4 regions of the Paenibacillus sp. FSL H8-0332 genome follow, and region 1 is predicted to be linked to each of the others. Evidence: predicted binding sites of a transcription regulator. Region 1 holds the regulator's gene; each other region holds the start of a gene.

Evidence for each region. Region 1 encodes LexA, which represses DNA repair genes until DNA is damaged. Its sites were predicted from a motif close to CGAACATATGTTCG; they were not measured.
Region 2: a site for LexA is predicted at 2,761-2,774, ahead of NST43_RS22315 (ImmA/IrrE family metallo-endopeptidase). Genes of this name have one in related genera too.
Region 3: a site for LexA is predicted at 2,544-2,557, ahead of recA (recombinase RecA). Genes of this name have one in related genera too.
Region 4: a site for LexA is predicted at 1,505-1,518, ahead of addB (helicase-exonuclease AddAB subunit AddB). Genes of this name have one in related genera too.

The regions. Positions count from the first base shown of each region.
Region 1 is NZ_CP150145.1:3,790,151-3,794,460, forward strand. Features, by position in the region: gene NST43_RS16330 (HAD family hydrolase) at 1-609, opposite strand, end outside; gene NST43_RS16335 (hypothetical protein) at 645-1,172, opposite strand; gene NST43_RS16340 (DUF896 domain-containing protein) at 1,220-1,429, opposite strand; gene NST43_RS16345 (LysM peptidoglycan-binding domain-containing protein) at 1,539-1,955, opposite strand; gene lexA (transcriptional repressor LexA) at 2,153-2,779, shown strand; gene NST43_RS16355 (L,D-transpeptidase) at 2,969-3,307, shown strand; gene NST43_RS16360 (hypothetical protein) at 3,405-3,626, opposite strand; gene NST43_RS16365 (hypothetical protein) at 3,738-3,959, opposite strand; gene NST43_RS16370 (DUF4359 domain-containing protein) at 4,052-4,310, opposite strand, start outside.
Region 2 is NZ_CP150145.1:5,178,636-5,182,945, reverse strand. Features, by position in the region: gene NST43_RS22340 (hypothetical protein) at 1-148, shown strand, start outside; gene NST43_RS22335 (DUF6199 family natural product biosynthesis protein) at 417-620, opposite strand; gene NST43_RS22330 (hypothetical protein) at 718-1,014, shown strand; gene NST43_RS22325 (undecaprenyl-diphosphate phosphatase) at 1,150-1,953, shown strand; gene NST43_RS22320 (hypothetical protein) at 1,964-2,128, opposite strand; gene NST43_RS22315 (ImmA/IrrE family metallo-endopeptidase) at 2,198-2,740, opposite strand; gene NST43_RS22310 (YjfB family protein) at 2,884-3,060, opposite strand; gene NST43_RS22305 (hypothetical protein) at 3,434-3,622, opposite strand; gene NST43_RS22300 (NucA/NucB deoxyribonuclease domain-containing protein) at 3,709-4,149, opposite strand.
Region 3 is NZ_CP150145.1:3,933,920-3,938,229, forward strand. Features, by position in the region: gene rny (ribonuclease Y) at 1-162, opposite strand, end outside; gene NST43_RS17000 (RecX family transcriptional regulator) at 472-1,209, opposite strand; gene recA (recombinase RecA) at 1,410-2,474, opposite strand; gene NST43_RS17010 (competence/damage-inducible protein A) at 2,773-4,062, opposite strand; gene pgsA (CDP-diacylglycerol--glycerol-3-phosphate 3-phosphatidyltransferase) at 4,122-4,310, opposite strand, start outside.
Region 4 is NZ_CP150145.1:5,332,737-5,337,046, reverse strand. Features, by position in the region: gene NST43_RS23050 (alginate lyase family protein) at 1-1,249, shown strand, start outside; gene addB (helicase-exonuclease AddAB subunit AddB) at 1,619-4,310, shown strand, end outside.

The DNA of each region.
Region 1 (4,310 bases):
AGCAATATCCAGCAGGCCGAGCGCATGCTCGAAGATTCCTTTGTCCGGCTTGCCTTTGCCGAAGCTTCCCGAAATCACAATATGGTCAAAATACGGGGTAAGCTCCGGTACACCATCCAGCTTCTCCTGCTGAAGTGCCGGGCAGCCGTTCGTCAGCAGCAGCAGCTTCACCTTACCACGCAGCTCGTCCAGCACCTGAAGGGTCTCTTCATAGATATAGGGACGGCTGCGGCGCTCAGCGGCGAACTTGTCGGCCAGCCGGGCAGCCAGCGCTTCATCCTCAACTCCGAGCGAGGCCAGGCCGCGGCGCCAGGATTCGGTACGGTAGACGGGGGCAAGCTGTTCCAGTTGACGGAATTCTGGCTGTTCACCGGCAGTGAAGTTCGCCCACAGCGCTTCATACGGATTAATACCGATCAGCTTCGTGAATGGATACGTCTCATAGGATTCATAGAGTGCACGGGCTTCCCTGCGCACAGCAGCTTCCAGCTCCTGCGGATCAACGGAATCTCCGGCAGCCTCAGAAGCGCAGCGGAAGGCTTCTTCCACGCTACGGTCATCCCACAGCAGTGTGTCGTCAAGGTCAAATAGTACGGCGGTAATCGGCATTTGTTCTCCCACTCCCTATATCCTGGTCTGTCTTCCTATTCGTGCACGACTTCAATGTTGTTGTTCTTGGCGAATTGCTCCAGACGTTCACCCATTGCAGCGGTGTCATAACGGTTAATCAGCTTGGAGAAAATCCACTGCTTGCGCTTGCCCTTATACTTAATAGTAACTACACTGCGCGATAAGGTGATCTTCTCAATATCCGCCGCAGGCAGGAAGCGTTCGCGGTTGTATTTAATAGTAGAAATACGCGCACGTTCAACCTTAAGGAACGGACGGCGGAAGAACAGCAGCGCAGCGAGCAGGAAATACAGCACTACACCCAGCCAGTTGGCCAGAATCCCGCTTCCTTTTGCTTCATCAATCGAGCCGACCACCCAGAACATGATGCCAAGCAGCATCAATACAACGGGGAATATAATATTCCGGCCTTTGAAAATATCGATGCTTTTTGCGGTAGCCTTCGTGCTGGAAGCATAAATGGAATCCTTCCCCTGCTTCTTTCTTTGCTGGTTAATTTGCTTTGTGTTGCGTTGAACCATTCTTTCCCAAGAACGGGCCATGTGAGTTCCCCCTAGTCATCCTGTATTATCTATGAAAAGGCAACAGGCTAATGCTTAAGTCCGTTATTGCCTTCTTCATGCTCCGGATTGTCCACAATTTCGATGGTATTAAGCTGGGCCCGAAAGTTGCTGCGGATATTCCCCAGGTAAATCTCACGGAGCTTGGCACGTTCGGCCAATTCCTCTTCATTCAGGCCGCCGTTCTTAGCTTTGCGTGCCAGTTCATTGATGCGTGCGACCAATTCGTCAATATTCAATACGTTTCCCTCCCTCTAAATTCATTTTAACTTTGCCATGAGAAAAAGAGCTTGTCAAGGTCTACCCCCTGAAAGCTCTTTGAGTCGATCATTAGTCTGCTTCATTCCTTCAGTATAAAGGTAAAATCAGAATATCTCCGGCCTTAATGACGCTGTTCTCCAAATGATTCGTCTTCATTATTCCTTCTATATATACGGCTGTCTTCATGTCCTCAGGCTTGTTACTTAACGCAAGGCTCCATAAGGTATCCCCTCGTTCGACTACGATCCGCTTATCTGGCTTCATGGAAGAGACCGAACCGGCAAAAACATTCCCCACCACAGTGAATCCCGAAATAACAAGCATCAGCACCAGAACCATCTTCATCAGGCTGACCTGACGGAATAGTGATGATAGCGCAGCGAGACTATGAAGAATCGCATCCTTGATCTTGGTTACATAATTATGAGCAGTTGGATTACCGGGAGCGGACACCTTGATATCCTCATTATTATAGATGCTGTTGTATGTACTATACTTTAACATGATCATCATCCTCCAAACACATGTTCTTGCTTTCGAAAATAATATAACACGAACATGTGTTTCGATCAATAGTTTTTTCGGAACGTTTGTTCTCTTTATTTTCACTCTCTTATTTTCCTCATTTTAGAACTTATGTTTGTACGAACGGAAGTTCTATGTTATAATTTTCCCAAACATAGTATATGGGGTTGATTCCGATGTCAAAGATTTCTAGTCGTCAGCTGGCGATCCTGGAATTTATACGTAATGAAGTCCGCAGCAAGGGTTATCCTCCGTCCGTCCGCGAGATTGGCGAGGCTGTCGGCCTGGCCTCCAGCTCTACCGTGCATGGTCACTTGGACCGGCTTGAGAAGAAGGGCCTGATCCGGCGCGACCCTACGAAACCGCGTGCCATTGAGTTACTCGGGCAGGAAGATTCAGAGAATGTGCATCAATTCGTCCAGACCGTCACCCGCATCCCGGTAGTGGGTAAGGTTACAGCTGGTGTTCCTATTACAGCTACAGAGAATATTGAGGATTACTTCCCATTGCCTGCTCATTATGTAGGCGATAACAAGGTATTTATGCTATCTGTCCTTGGTGACAGTATGGTGGATGCCGGAATTATGAACGGGGATTATGTCATCGTGCGCCAGCAGCAGACTGCCGACAACGGCGATATTGTTGTAGCGATGACCGAAGAAGATGAAGCAACTGTTAAGACCTTCTACAAGGAACGGGATCATATCAGGCTGCAGCCGGAGAATCCGGCGTACGAGCCTCTTCGCCTTAACCGCGTTACGATTTTGGGACGGGTCATCGGATTATTCCGCGATATCCACTAATCTACTCCCCGCTTCAGAACAGGCTGCTCCGCACCATGCGAAGCAGCCTGTTTTCTGTTTATTTCACTTAGCGTAGTGGCAAAAAAGCCGTATGCAAACATTTGTTCGCATACGGCTTTTTTGCCACTTTTTCTGTGAACCGCTGTACGGCTCCGCACATATCCTGATATTAAAGGAGTGCTGATCTGTATGCCCAATTATCGAATTATCATCGATCTGTCACAGCGTATGCTGTACCTGCTGGATAATGACGTTGTCACCAGAGGCTTCCCTGTCGGCATCGGCAAAATGTTAACCGTCTCGCCAGTAGGCGAGTACACCATCATTAACAAGCAGCCCAATCCGGGCGGCCCGTTCGGTGCCTTTTGGATGGGTCTGTCCAAGCCGCATTACGGCATACACGGAACCAACGACCCGTCCTCCATCGGCCACATGGTCTCTCACGGCTGTATCCGTATGTATAACGCAGATGTTCTGGCTCTGGCCGCCACCGTACCTATCGGCACGCGTGTTACGATTAGAGAATAGACCGCAGCTGCAACCTGCTGCTCCCGGATCTCACGACAAAAACACCCCCGAAGGGGTGTCTTGTACGCATCATCTCAGCCACCAGGGCGGATACAGATTACAGCAGCACACTCCGTAACAAGCGAATGGCAGCTGTATTCAGGCGAATGGCTTCACGGATGGAGGCTCTGGCCGCCAATAGCTCTCTTCTGGCCCGCGAACCTCTAGGCACACTGCGCAGATTCTCATTGATTTCTTCAAGCCGCTCCAGCAGGATCGCTCTCTGGGTAAGCAGCACATTAATGGCTCTGCGGATTCTGTTGCGTTCTCTTTGGGTCATCTTAACACCTCTTTTACACTTGGATAGTATAAGAGATGCTGAATGTACCGTAGAAGATTGTGTGATTCGGCAGTAATGTTAGGAGCAGCGGTTAGCGGGCAGCGAATCTGCTCACTTCTTGTTCAATCGTACCCGGAATTCAAATTCATCGCGTCTATAAGTCATTCCGGCCAGCACTATGTACTCCGGTGTCCATTTCTGTACAGGTCCGGCATAATCAGCAATCACATGCGGTTTGCCATCAACCAGCTGAACGACGTAGACCTGTACCTGTGCCAGTGCGGCAGCGAATAGATCAGCATCACTGGACAGTACTTTATAAGCCGTATTCAACTTCGTTCCTCCTTGTTCCACAACCATGATATAAAGATTCCGCAACAATCTATTTAATTATACCGGGTTATGGAACAATATGTAAACCATATTTACAGCTTGATAAAAAGGATTTTGAACAATCCAATATATTTCTTAGTAGCCCCGCCATCCCCGCTAAAAAAATCGGTATTCTTAAGGTCCGGCACACTGAATACAGAGAATAAAATGTAGTTATCCCTCTCAGTCAATGACTCAACTACAGGCTGGGCTACCAGCTTGGTAATTCCGTCGCCTATTTCCTGATCAAGCGTATTCTCCAGATTCTTTACAGAATATTCACTGAATGCTTCCTTCCCCGGATTCGTAACA
Region 2 (4,310 bases), 1.4 Mb from region 1:
CTTGTTGTGGGTTCCTGGTATAAAGAGTGTCCTTAATGAAATCAAATATGAACTAGACATTCAACAGTTTTATTTTGTAGACCAAGAGGATTCGTTAATTTCAGGAAGATCTCATGGGTTAAATGAGTCATTGTTATTTGGAATATAGTATAGAGAACTCTGTGCTATTCTCAAAAGCCCGTCAACCTTAATTGGTTGACGGGCTTTTACCAGTTAACAGTGGGAATGGGGAATTGTGAACATGATTAGTTGAGAAATTTAATTAAGCACCTTAGGATGATTTCTTATGTCTTTAAAAGGGCCTTTTATAAGCCGTTCTCAAACACTTGCAAATAATAAACCCGTCCGGCACTTCATTAAGCCCGGCGGGTTTATTTTATAGCGTTCGCAAATGCTCAATAATTGTTGCTATCCCCCTAACCAAACATCGAAGGCAAAAAGAACAAGAAAAAGATAATAAGAACGATCACACTAGTGATTCTGCTCATTATGAGGTAGGCTTCACTGGGGCCGGAGCCGCCCTTGACCATCCAGCCGTAACGCATATGCCAGCCCATGGCCGGGAAGAAGATATTCAGGATCGCAAGCAGTATGAAAAGAACAGCGAAAATAACAACCATTTTTACCAGCTCCTTTATCCATTTACGAAAGCCCATTGCGTGAAGTTGCACATTTATGGAAGTAGATAGTATGATTTTGTAAATGAGGAGGTCTTCCATGAAGGCGATATTCAAAAAACTAAGCTTCTGGCTACCCGTGCTGTCTTTGCTGGTCTGTCTCTATAATCTGTCAGGAGAAGACGACAAGAACTTATTGCTGTTCCTGACCAGTCCATTGCTCCTAATCTTTAACCCTGAACTAACAACACTGCATTATTCTATGGAGAATGAGCAAGCGTTCCAGTTCATTCTGTATGGGATTCATTTTGTCTCCTGGTTAGCCTTTGGCCTGATCATAGAGTGGGGGTTATCATGGTTATCACGTAAATCACAGGAACGCCCCTCAAACCACTAACTAAAGAGACTCCAGTCCCACGTGACACTTATGTCACATCAACATCCATATTGTTAGCTCATTCGATGGGGAATTCCGTCTCCGCCTCTTATACTGGAAATATATTGATTCACTTCCGAAAGGGGCTATTCACCAATGACAGAAGCTATCAAAGCAATTATATTAGGGATTATTGAAGGGTTGACTGAATTCTTACCGGTCTCGTCTACCGGGCACCTTATCCTGGCAGGGGATTTGCTGGAGTTCGAGGGGGAGGCTGCGGTTACCTTCAAAATCGTAATTCAGCTGGGTGCGGTAATGGCCGTATTGCTGCTGTATTGGAAAAAGTATGTGAACATCGGGATAAATATGCTGAAGCTGGATTTCTCCAAGAGCAAGGGACTGAATGCCATCCATATGATCCTGGCTATGGTTCCGGCACTGGTGGTGTATCTGCTCTTCAAAGACACGATCAAGAGCCAGCTATTCGGCCCTAAGCCGGTCCTCATTGGTCTGATCGCCGGTGGCCTATTGATGATCTTCGCTGCACGCAGCAGGAGATCCGTAACGTCAGAGACGGTAGACGGTCTTAATTATACCCAAGCCTTCGGCATCGGGCTGTTCCAGTGTCTGGCGCTGTGGCCCGGGTTCTCAAGATCCGGTTCGACGATCTCAGGCGGTCTGCTGCTGGGGACCAGCCAGAAAGCCGCTGCGGACTTCACCTTCCTGATCTCCGTGCCGGTGATGTTCGGAGCAAGCCTCCTGGACCTCTATGACAGCAGGGATCTACTCAGTTCAGATACGCTGACCCTGATGCTGATCGGGTTCGTGACGTCCTTCCTCGTAGCCATGATTGCAGTAGTCACGTTCATCAAGCTGATTAAGCGGCTGCGCCTGGAATGGTTCGCGCTGTACCGGTTCGTGTTAGCGGGGCTGTTCTATGTAATTGTTATACTGTAGAATCCTGCTCTCAGCCGTATTCCTTAGGCTCTTGGAGCAGGATGGAGAAGGTCTGGGTTACGTGGTCCACTTCAATCGTCTCGATACCCACAAAATCCGGAATTTCAGGATGAACGGCATCCACGCTGTATTCAGGATGAGTCAGCAATAATTGAATGACTTTCAGGGCTTCCACGTTGATCTTGCTCCCCTTTACAGTAGAATCTCTTGTTCTGATCTATAGTCTGTATTATCCCCGCAGCGCTTAGCGAATATGTCTGTGGATTATATTTCTGTCTTCGTTACGTTCCATAACAGCCATTAATTGCCCCTGGAAAATACGCCGCTGGATCTGGTCGATCCGCTGGAGCGCGAGGGGGATTGGCACCTGAAATGCTACAGCCAGCTCGGCAATGGCATCTTCACGGAGTTCGGGCAGCGTATTGGCGGAGATCATGACATAGGGCATGGAGGCATACAGAATGAACCGGTCGGATTCATCTCTCTGCGCCTGCGTGAACACTCCGGGCATAAGCGTGGACTTGCCGGCATGCCGCAGCAGATGACACAGCTCGTGTAGGAATTCCAGCCGCTGCAGCTCGGGAGGGAGACGGTTGTCTATGAACATGCTGTACATTCCGGCTGTAGCCTCAATCGCCTTGCTGCGGACATCGAGATAGTGTACCCAGATATTGAGCCGCTTCGCTATGTAATCAATGGAAATGTCGGACGGCTTGCTGACACCAATACGCTGGTATAGATCCTCTGTCCATTTCTCTAATGCGGTCATCTGATAATAGCCTTGCATAATAAATCACCTCATATATAAGATCGTATGTTCGTGTTATTGGCCAAAAGAAAAGCCCGTAAGGGCTAAGCAGCAGTTCAGCGCGCACTCTTCACCGGCTGAAATATGGAACGGGTGTTCCTATGTATGTAAGCATAAAGGAATTACGCCCGAATATCAAGTGTTTTTCCCAAGGTGGGGTGCGTGGCCTGACTCAGCATCTGAACCATATCCTGGGCACTGCTCTGCGCCTGCTCTTTGGCAAGGCTCATCACCTGCAGCCCTGCGGCCTGCTGTAAGGATGACTGGCTCATCACTACGGATAGTGCAGCTATATCCATCCGGCATTCCTCCCTCCATTTGTTTTGAAGCTATTGCTTCATACTCTATATCGACCCCTAGACGCCTGTCCGTTAGGTGAATGGTATATCTTTGCCGATTGGCCCATGCAACAGAGCGGATTTCCACATATTCTGTGCTGTATTCAATATTCAAGAGGAGGAATTAATTATGGGAGCAGAGTATGGTTGCGGTTGTGGAAATAACGTAGGTGGAGTGAATCAGGGACCTCCAATCCTTCCGGTAGCAAGCCCTTGGACTTCGACGGGTGCAATTCTGGTACTGTTCATTCTGCTGGTTATCATCACAAAAGCCTGTTTGTTCTAGAAACAGCCTATAGCTAGTGTAGCCCTGTCCGGCCTGTGCCGGATAGGGCTATTTCTTTTTCTTCTTATGAGCACGGACCGTTGGCCCGATCTGGCGTTTGATTCTGCCTGTAGCTGAATCGGTTTCAATGATATAGAGCTCCTTGATTGTTCCTGCAAGCGCGAACCATTCCTGTAAGGCTTCAGCTTCGGACATTGGGCCGTACAGCCGTTTGCCCCGATAACAGATATAGAACACTTCCGGCTCTCCATCTAAGTTATATTATCCCATTTCATTCTACGCTTTATCGCAGTGAAATTGAACAACATCCCCCACATGCCGGCTTATCTGAAAATAAACTCCACACGCGTACCGTCTGCGAACGCCTCCAGCTGATTGCCGACCCAGCTTCCCGCTCCGCGGTTATCACTGGGTGTTATGTACTCAATATGTGCCCCGGCTCCGCCTTCTGCACACATGGCCATGGGCCATTCGTCCCGGTCATAGCCTTTCTTGGTGGGGACTCCCTTCAGAGACGCCTTGCGGTTCTCCTCCGCTTCCTTGCGGTTGATGGTGCAGACGGCTGACTCTCCCTTGCGGATGGCCTTCTGGATGTGCTTTGCGGTCTCCGGGTAGCGGTCTGCCGGGAACTTCAGCTTCACGACCTCTGAAGTATGACCAGAAGGGGTCTGCGGCAGCCATTGCCCGTTCTCCTCCAGCAGGTAGGCGGACAGACTGATCAGGGCAATAATAATGAGACTGATGATGGACTTTTTGGCTTTCATATCTGCTCCTTTGTAAGTGGGTATGGGTATAATGCCTGTGCCCAGAATAGTATAGCGTAAGAATACCGGATTGTGACAGTCCGAATTCTGTGCATTTGCCGTGCTGAAGTTCCACGATTCGTCATAATATGTACAAACACAAGAAAAGGATGGTGGAAAAT
Region 3 (4,310 bases), 140 kb from region 1:
CAGCGCCTCCGCCTCTTTCTTCGCGTTCTCCACGATGACTACGGCTTCTTTCTCTGCGCTTGAAATTTTAGCTTCTGCAAGGGATTTACGAATAAAATAACCGAATCCAAAGAATGCTGCAGCTACAACGAGAACGACAATGACCCAGATCAATGTTTCCATCTGTTCACCTCCTCGTTGACATCCTCCAAGGTTCTTCCCTTGGGTATTTGTGCAGTTGTTAAACTATCCGTTCATCACCATACAAAAAACCGGTAATACACCGATTGCCATACTGCACATGCTGCACATGCACATTGCCCGCCTTATCCGGCGATTACATTTCATATGAGTTGTACGCGAACCGGAACATAAGAGTCTGCTTTTTGGGAAGGAAAAAGGATTCTTAGTTTATGCCGATTCATGTTATATTTTATTATTTATAAAAAGACCTTGTCAAGAGAGTCGATAACCGCATTAAAGTCAAGAGAATCAATCCGGGAAGTAAAACTCCTCTTCTTCCCCCTCAGAATCCTGTTCATCCCGCAAAATCCCAAGCACCTGACGCACCATTTCACCTGAGAATCCCCGGCGCATGAGGAACGCCCCTGTCTTCCGGCGTTTGTCGTTCAAATCTCCCCGGAGCGTATTCCATTTCTTCCGTCCGGTCTGCAGCGCGCTCTCAAGCTCCTGCTCGGGTGTGATCTCATCCAGTGCTTCTGCAATCAGGGACTTCTCAATCCCCTTCTCCCGCAGCTCCTGCCGGATCCACATCTTGCCCTTACGCTGGTTTTTCATCCGCTGCTCCGCCCACTGCTTGGCGTACAAGGGGTCATCCAGCAGACGTTCCTCCTGTAGCCGGAGCAGAACTTCGGCAATAACAGTCTCCCCTATTTCCTTCTCCCTTAAACGGCGGGCCATCTCCTGTGCGGTTCTGGGCTTACGCTCCAGATACCTAAGCCCCTCCACATACGCCCGCTGTCGCTCGTCTGCGGCAACGATATCCTCCAGATCAGCCTTCACAAAAGTACTCCCCGTAATCATCCGGTATTTAATCATGACATCTTCATGAACAGTCATGTTGTAGTCTCCGAAATGGATCAGATAACGATAATTCGACTTCTTGAGCCGCTCTACCCGTGTAATTTCCAGCTCTTGATCTGCCGGGAAATCCGCCAGCACCTGCTGCTCATCCTGTTCTTCGAATTCCGCATCCAATTGTATAACCATCCTGTCAATCACCTCGTTAAGCTAGAAATAATATAAAACGCATTGAAGATTTGAACAGAAGCCTGGTCGTCGCTGCGGTGAACATTTGGACTTCCGGCCGCTGTTGTATTTTGATCACTTGCGAAAAGGCACCCTGTCATATCCTACACAGGGCGCCTATCCATCTTGTCTTCATTATTTAATTATTATGAGGAGTTAAATTACTCGATCTCAAGCAACAGCTTCTCTTCTTCCTCTTGCTCCGCAGCCACAACCGCTTCGGTTGGCGCCGCTACCAGAGTCGTCAGATTGCTGGCCTCACGAATCTTGTTCTCGATCAGCAGGGCAATATCCTGATGTTCCTTCAGGAACTGCTTGGAATTCTCCCGTCCTTGGCCCAGACGTTCGCCTTCATAGGAATACCAGGCGCCGCTCTTGTTGACGATATCCATTTCCGTACCGATATCTATAAGGCTACCCTCTCTGGAGATTCCTTCACCGTACATGATATCTACATCCGCTTGCTTGAACGGAGGCGCTACCTTGTTCTTCACAACCTTGATCTTCGTACGGTTACCCACGACATCGTTACCCATCTTGATACCCTCTACCCGGCGCACATCCAGACGGACGGAGGAGTAAAATTTCAGAGCGCGTCCACCCGGAGTGGTCTCAGGGTTACCGAACATTACGCCGATCTTCTCACGAAGCTGGTTAATGAAGATCGCAATCGTGTTGGATTTGTTGATGGCACCAGACAGCTTGCGTAGTGCCTGGGACATCAGACGGGCCTGCAAGCCTACGTGGGAATCACCCATGTCGCCTTCAATTTCTGCCTTCGGTACCAGTGCCGCTACAGAGTCAACTACAATGATGTCAACTGCTCCGCTGCGTACAAGCGCTTCAGCGATTTCCAAGGCCTGTTCACCAGTATCAGGCTGGGACAGCAACAGTTCATCAATGTTAACGCCAAGCGCCTTGGCATACTTAGGATCAAGCGCATGCTCAGCATCGATGAAGGCAGCTTGTCCACCCTGCTTCTGTACTTCAGCGATCGCATGAAGTGCAACCGTCGTCTTACCGGAAGATTCCGGTCCATATACTTCAATAATACGTCCTTTGGGAAGTCCGCCAATACCTAGTGCAATATCAAGTGCCAAAGATCCGCTAGGTACAACTTCCACTTTCATGTGAGTGGATTCTCCCAGTTTCATTACCGAACCTTTACCGAATTGTTTTTCTATTTGACGAAGCGCCATATCAAGCGCTGCACGACGATCTGACAATCAGACCACTTCCTTCACTGTTTATAGTATTATAATAACGTGTTTTGAAGGTCTTGCCAAGTCTTTTTTCGAACATACATTCGTTTTTTTTACTCCCAGGGATAATACTCCCTTATATTGTAAGACACAGGCCTCCTTCCGGATGCAAGACTTTTGCAGGTACTTCTCTTCTGCTCATCACATGAATAGGAACAACCATAGGATAATTTGTTATACCTAATATAAAACAAAAAACCGCAGCATGATTGCTCAAGCCACGGTTCTTCCGCATACACAAATTATATACCGCCCTGAACAGTTATTGCAAGGCCGAGCCTTCCAGCGGAGTGGCAACCTTGCGTTCTTCCAGCCGGCGCCACAGGCGGTACAGCAGCGCCTTGACGGTGCGCAGGCGGATGTTGTCACGGGTACCCTTCAGATTCAGCTCATATACCTCTGTCTTGCAGCCCCGCTCAGCCAGTCCTACGAACACAAGACCTACTGGCTTGCGCTCGGAATATCCCGGTCCCGCTACACCGGTAACCGATAAGCCGAAGTCCGTGTCACCGATCATACGCACCTGCTCAGCCAGCACCTCCGCAACCTCGCGGCTCACCGCTCCCGGGGCATCCGGGCCTTCAAGCATAGCGGAGGGCACATTGAGCAGTTTTTTCTTAATATCATTGGAATAACACACGATCCCCCCGGCAAACATGGAGGCGCTGCCCGGAATATTCGTAATGCTCTCCATGAGCAGACCGCCCGTACAGCTCTCGGCAGCACTCAGAGTGAGTCCTGCATCCGCCATCCAGTCCACAATCAACTGCTCCAGCGGCACATCGATGTTGGCATACAGATTCTCCGGCAGAATGTCAGCAATCGTCTTCTCAAGTAGATCAAGCTTGACCATAGCCTCCCGCTCGGACGGCGCCTTGGTGGAGATGCGCACGGTCACTTCGCCTTCCTTGGCATACGGGGCAATCGTAGGATCGGTCTGGCTGCGGATCAGATCAATCAGCTTGTCCTCCAGCAGCGATTCGCCAATTCCCGCGAACTTCAGCATCTTCGAGTAGAGCGGCATTTCATTCGTAAGTGCATGCTGCTGCAGCCACGGCTTAGCCTTATCGGTGAACATCGGCTTCATCTCCCGGGGCGGGCCGGGCAGTACGATATAATATTTGTCTTCATCTGCAAAAGCAATCCCAACCGCAAGGCCGGTATCATTGGACAGAGGGGTCGTTCCTTCAATGATAAGCGCCTGCTTGCGGTTATTCTCGGTCATTACAATCTTGCGGTCATCGAAGAAGCGCTGCACATGGTCCATGGCCAGCTGGTCGATGTGCAGGGCCCGGCCAAGTGCTGCGGCCAGCGCATCCTTCGTCAGATCATCCTCAGTCGGACCGATACCGCCGGTGAATAATATAACATCCGCACGGCTCTGTGCAATCCGGATTGCCTCCAGCAGGCGGTTCTTGTTGTCTCCCACAACGGTCTGAAAATAAACGTCAATGCCTAATGCAGCCAGCTCTATTGAAAGAAACTGTGCATTGCTGTTCACGATTTGTCCAAGTAAAAGTTCTGTTCCAACGGCAATAATCTCTGCTTTCATAGCTGACGTTCTCCTCCTGATTGTAGAAATATAGCAAGTTTCAAGCTGCGCTGCGCGCCTCAGGCTTTATCAAACTCCAGCAGCTCCTTGTTCTTCACAAAATAATCAACACCTGAATATATGGTGATAAGGGCTGCTGCCCAGATCGCAATATCATCCACAGGAATGCTGACGAACTGGAACGGGAAGTTGTTAAGGAGCAGGAGCGAAATAGCGACGATCTGAATGACTGTCTTTATCTTGCCCCA
Region 4 (4,310 bases), 1.5 Mb from region 1:
TGAGATGTTCGGGACGCCTTATCTGCTGGGCGCGTTATCCGGCCACCCGTTCTCCGCCTGGTACGGCGGGCAGCTACGCAAGATGGCCGCGTTCACCGAAGCGCTGGTCCGCCCTGATCACCAGTCCACCGGGATCGGCGATTCCGACTGGATCAGCAGCGGCCGGCAGCGGCTGACGCTGCTGGGGGCTATTCTGAAGGATGATGCGCTGGTTGGACGCGGCACGGGCAATGCAGAATGCCTCTGGCTGCTGGGAGCTGAGGCGTATGAGCGGTGTGTGCAGCTTCAGGCGGAGTCTGCGCCTTCGGCGACCAGCGTGGCTTTTGTGCAGACCGGGTATTATGTGATGCGGGACCGGCAGCAGTATCTGTTCTTCGATGCCGCAGAGATGGGCGGAGCACACGGCCATGCCGATGCGCTGAATCTGGAGTGGATGTGGAACGGGCAATTGCTCTTCACCGATACCGGGAGGTACACCTACGAGGAAGGGGAATGGCGCCGTTATTTCAAAAGCACACGCGCGCACAACACCATCACCATAGACGGGTTGGATCAGACGCCTTATATCTCTACCCAGCAATGGGGGGAGCCTGTGGCTAAGGCCTGCACCTTCCGCTGGGAGAGCAACAGCCGTTATCACTTCGTTGATGCCGCACATGACGGATACACCCGTCTCCCCCTTCCGGTAATGCACCGGCGATGGGTGCTGCTGGGCGTGGAGGTGCCGCTGCTGCTGATTGCGGACTGGCTGGAGGGGGATGGCGCGCATGAGCTGGAGCAGCGGTTCCATCTGCACCCGGAGGCGGTGCTGGAGCTGTCTTCCGAAGCCGGAGCGGCTGGAGAGGCTGTGACCGGAGCCGGAGAACCCGAAGTTGAAGACGGAGCCGCACAGCCTACAGCAACCGTGGTCTATCCCGGCTCTACAGTGAAGCTGAATATGAGCTGGATGACCAGCGGCCTGAAGGATGAACAGTTCACGGTGAGTAAGGAGCAGGGCTGGGTATCGGAGGTCTACGGCTCCAAATCGGAGATTCCGGTAGTAGAGGGCCGGGCGGCTTGGGCCGGAAAGGCTGGAATTCTGACGCTGTGCCTGCCCGGCGATGCGGCAGACGGCAGCGGTCCGCTGCACGTGAGCACCTGCGTGGTGGATGCGGAGCGGCGGCGGGTCGAGCTGTCCTATGTATACGGAGATGCGATCGGCACAATTGTAATCGGCCCGGACACCCTGGGCTGGACGGAGCGGAAGTAATAAGGGTCTTGTGCTTTATTGCATTTTGTACAACTAAAACATCTAATGCCTAACCTATTAGCTGTTTAGTTGTAATTCACATGAGTTTATTCAGACTTTTCCGTCCGCCGTTTCCACGGCTCCGGGAGAGTCTTTTATTTAAATATAATGTATATGTTTCACACTATACATTATCCTTCTATTTCTCGCCGAAACGGTACCGTCCTTTAAAAGGACGGCACAGCTGTTTCCACTTGGTGTATTTGCAAACAATGGCAAACGTACGTTCTGGAGCGTGTGTTGGAGGTATGCTATACTATTGAGACGAGAAGTTTCATAGATTCTGGTGTCGCATAGAGTGCCAGGGTTCAACGGAAGGAGTCTGCTGAAATGACGGTTAACTTCATCATCGGCCGCTCGGGCAGCGGCAAGACGACTACAATATGGGAGCGGGTATCCTCCAGGCTGAAGGCAGAGCCGCTGGGGGCCCCGATCATTATACTTGTTCCCGAGCAGGGATCGTTCGGAGCGGAACGGGGACTACTGGCGGCGGGCGGCGTGAAGGGAAGTCTGCGCGCCCAGACGCTCAGCTTCTCGCGTCTTGCTTACCGAGTGAAGCAGGAGACCGGCGGCAGCGCGAGTCTGCCTATCAGTGAAGAAGGCAAGAAAATGCTGATCTACAAGATTATCAGCAAGCGCAAGGAGGAGCTGAAGCTGTTCGGCGCTTCCTCGGACCGTCCGGGATTTGTGGAGCGGCTCAGCAGTCTGCACACGGAGCTTAAGCGCTGCTGTCTTGGAGCCGGAGACCTGGAGGAGCAGATCGGCAGAATGCGGGATGCCACGCTGGGCAGCCCTATTCTGGCCGGGAAGCTGGATGATCTGCATCTCGTCTTCAGCGAGCTGGACCAGGAGATGTCACAGCTCTATATAGATGAAGAGGACAGACTGGCCGAACTGGCTGAGCATATCGCGGACTCTGCCTATATCCGCGGCGCCGAGATCTGGGTGGACGGCTTCCACGGCTTCAGCAACCAGGAATTCATCGTCTTGCGTGAGCTCATGCAGTACGCGGACACAATGACCATTGCGCTCACACTGGACCGGATCTATCCGCCGGGCCTTGCCCCGCATGAGCTGGAGCTGTTCCATCCGGCGGCGGTTACTTACATTAAGCTGCGGGGATTAGCAGAGGAGCTGGGACTTACCGTGTGGGATGAGCTGCTGGCTCCGCCCGTCCTGCCAAGGTTCAAGGACGCTCCCGTACTCGCGCATCTGGAGCGCGGATTACAGCGCCGGCATTCCTGGGCAGGGCCGGCTGAACAGGTGAAGGAAGCCATCAGCATCCGGGCTGCGGCTTCACGCCGCACCGAGGTAGAGGGCGTGCTGCGCGAGATGCAGGCCCTGGCCAGAGAATCGGGAGCCAAATATGGGGAAATGGCGGTATTCATGCGCAATATGGCCGATTATGAGCCGCTGATCGCCCCGTTATTTCAGGACTTCGGCGTTCCGTTCTTCCTGGACCAGAAGCTCAGTGAGCTGCATCATCCGCTGGTGGAATTCATCCGCTCCGCCCTGGATGTCGTCCGCCGCCGCTGGCGTTATGAAGATGTGTTCCGCTGCGTGAAGACCGAGCTGCTGCTGCCGCTGGACAGAAGCATTACCCGCGCCCATATGGATGAGCTGGAGAATTACGTGCTGGCCTGCGGCATTCACGGCTCCCGCTGGACGAATGGGCGCTCCTGGAAGGGCATTCCGCGCCTCTCGCTGGAGGGCAGTGAAGCTGTAGATGAAGCAATGCTGGCAAGAATGGAGGCCTGCCGGAAGGCGGTTGCGGAACCGCTGCAGGCATTTGAGCAGAGAATCAAAGCCAGCCGCAGCGGCCTGGAACTGTGCAAGGCGGTATATCTGCTGCTGGAGGATACGGAAGCGGCACGCAAGCTTGAAGGGATGGGAGCGGAGTCTCTGAAGCAGGGACGTCCGGAAGCCGCCCGGGAGCATAGCCAGCTCTGGGGCGCTGTTCTGGGTCTGCTGGACCAGATTGCCGAGATGATGGGCAAGGAACGGATAGAATTCAGCCTGTTCGCCGGGGTGCTGGAGACCGGGCTGGCGGAGCTTAAGATGGGGCTCGTCCCGCCCGCACTTGACCAGGTGCTGGTAGGTACGATGGACCGTACCCGGGTGTCGGGGGTGAAGTACGCCTTCCTGCTCGGTTTCAACGAAGGAGTGGTTCCGGCGCAGTTCAAGGAAGACGGCATTCTTTCCGAAGGGGAACGCCTCCTGCTGGAGAAGTCCGGTATGGAGCTTGCGCCGGGCTCCTCCCGGAAGCTGCTGGATGAACGCTTCCTGATCTATAATGCGCTTACGACGGCCAGCAGGAAGCTGTGGATCAGCTATGCCGTAGCTGACGATGAGGGGAAGGCGCTGCAGCCTTCGGAGGTCATCCGCCAGCTGCAGGGAATGTTCCCGCAGCAGTTAGATGAACAATTCCTCTCCGGCTTCCCGCAGAGCGGCAATGATGACGACGCTGTCCATATGGACTTCATCGGCCATCCTGAGCAGACGCTCCGCATGCTGCTGCTTCAGCTCCGCCAGTGGCGTCAAGGGGCAGAGATATCCGGCATGTGGTGGGAGGTCTATAACTGGTTTGCGGCGGAGCAGGGCGCAGACAAGTCTGCGGATGAACAGGCAGCGGAATACCGCCATGCGGATCTGTCCATGAAGCTGAAGCTGGAGCGGTTGCTCGGCTCGCTGTTCTACCGCAATGAAGGCATCCGGCTGAAGAAGGAGACCAGTCTGCGGCTGTATGGCGGCTCCACGCTGCGCGGCAGCGTGTCCCGGATGGAGCGGTTTGTCGCCTGCTCCTTCTCCCATTTCGCTTCCTATGGGCTGAGGCTGAAGGAGCGCCAGCTCTACAAGCTCCAGGCCCCGGATATCGGGCAGCTCTTCCATGCGGCCCTCAGTGAAATGGCGAAGCGGCTGCAGGAGCAAGGCCGCAGCTGGGGCAGCATGACTGCGGATGAATGCCGCACGGAGGCGGGGAAGACCGTGGACAAGCTGTCTCCGCTGTTACAGGGAGAGATTC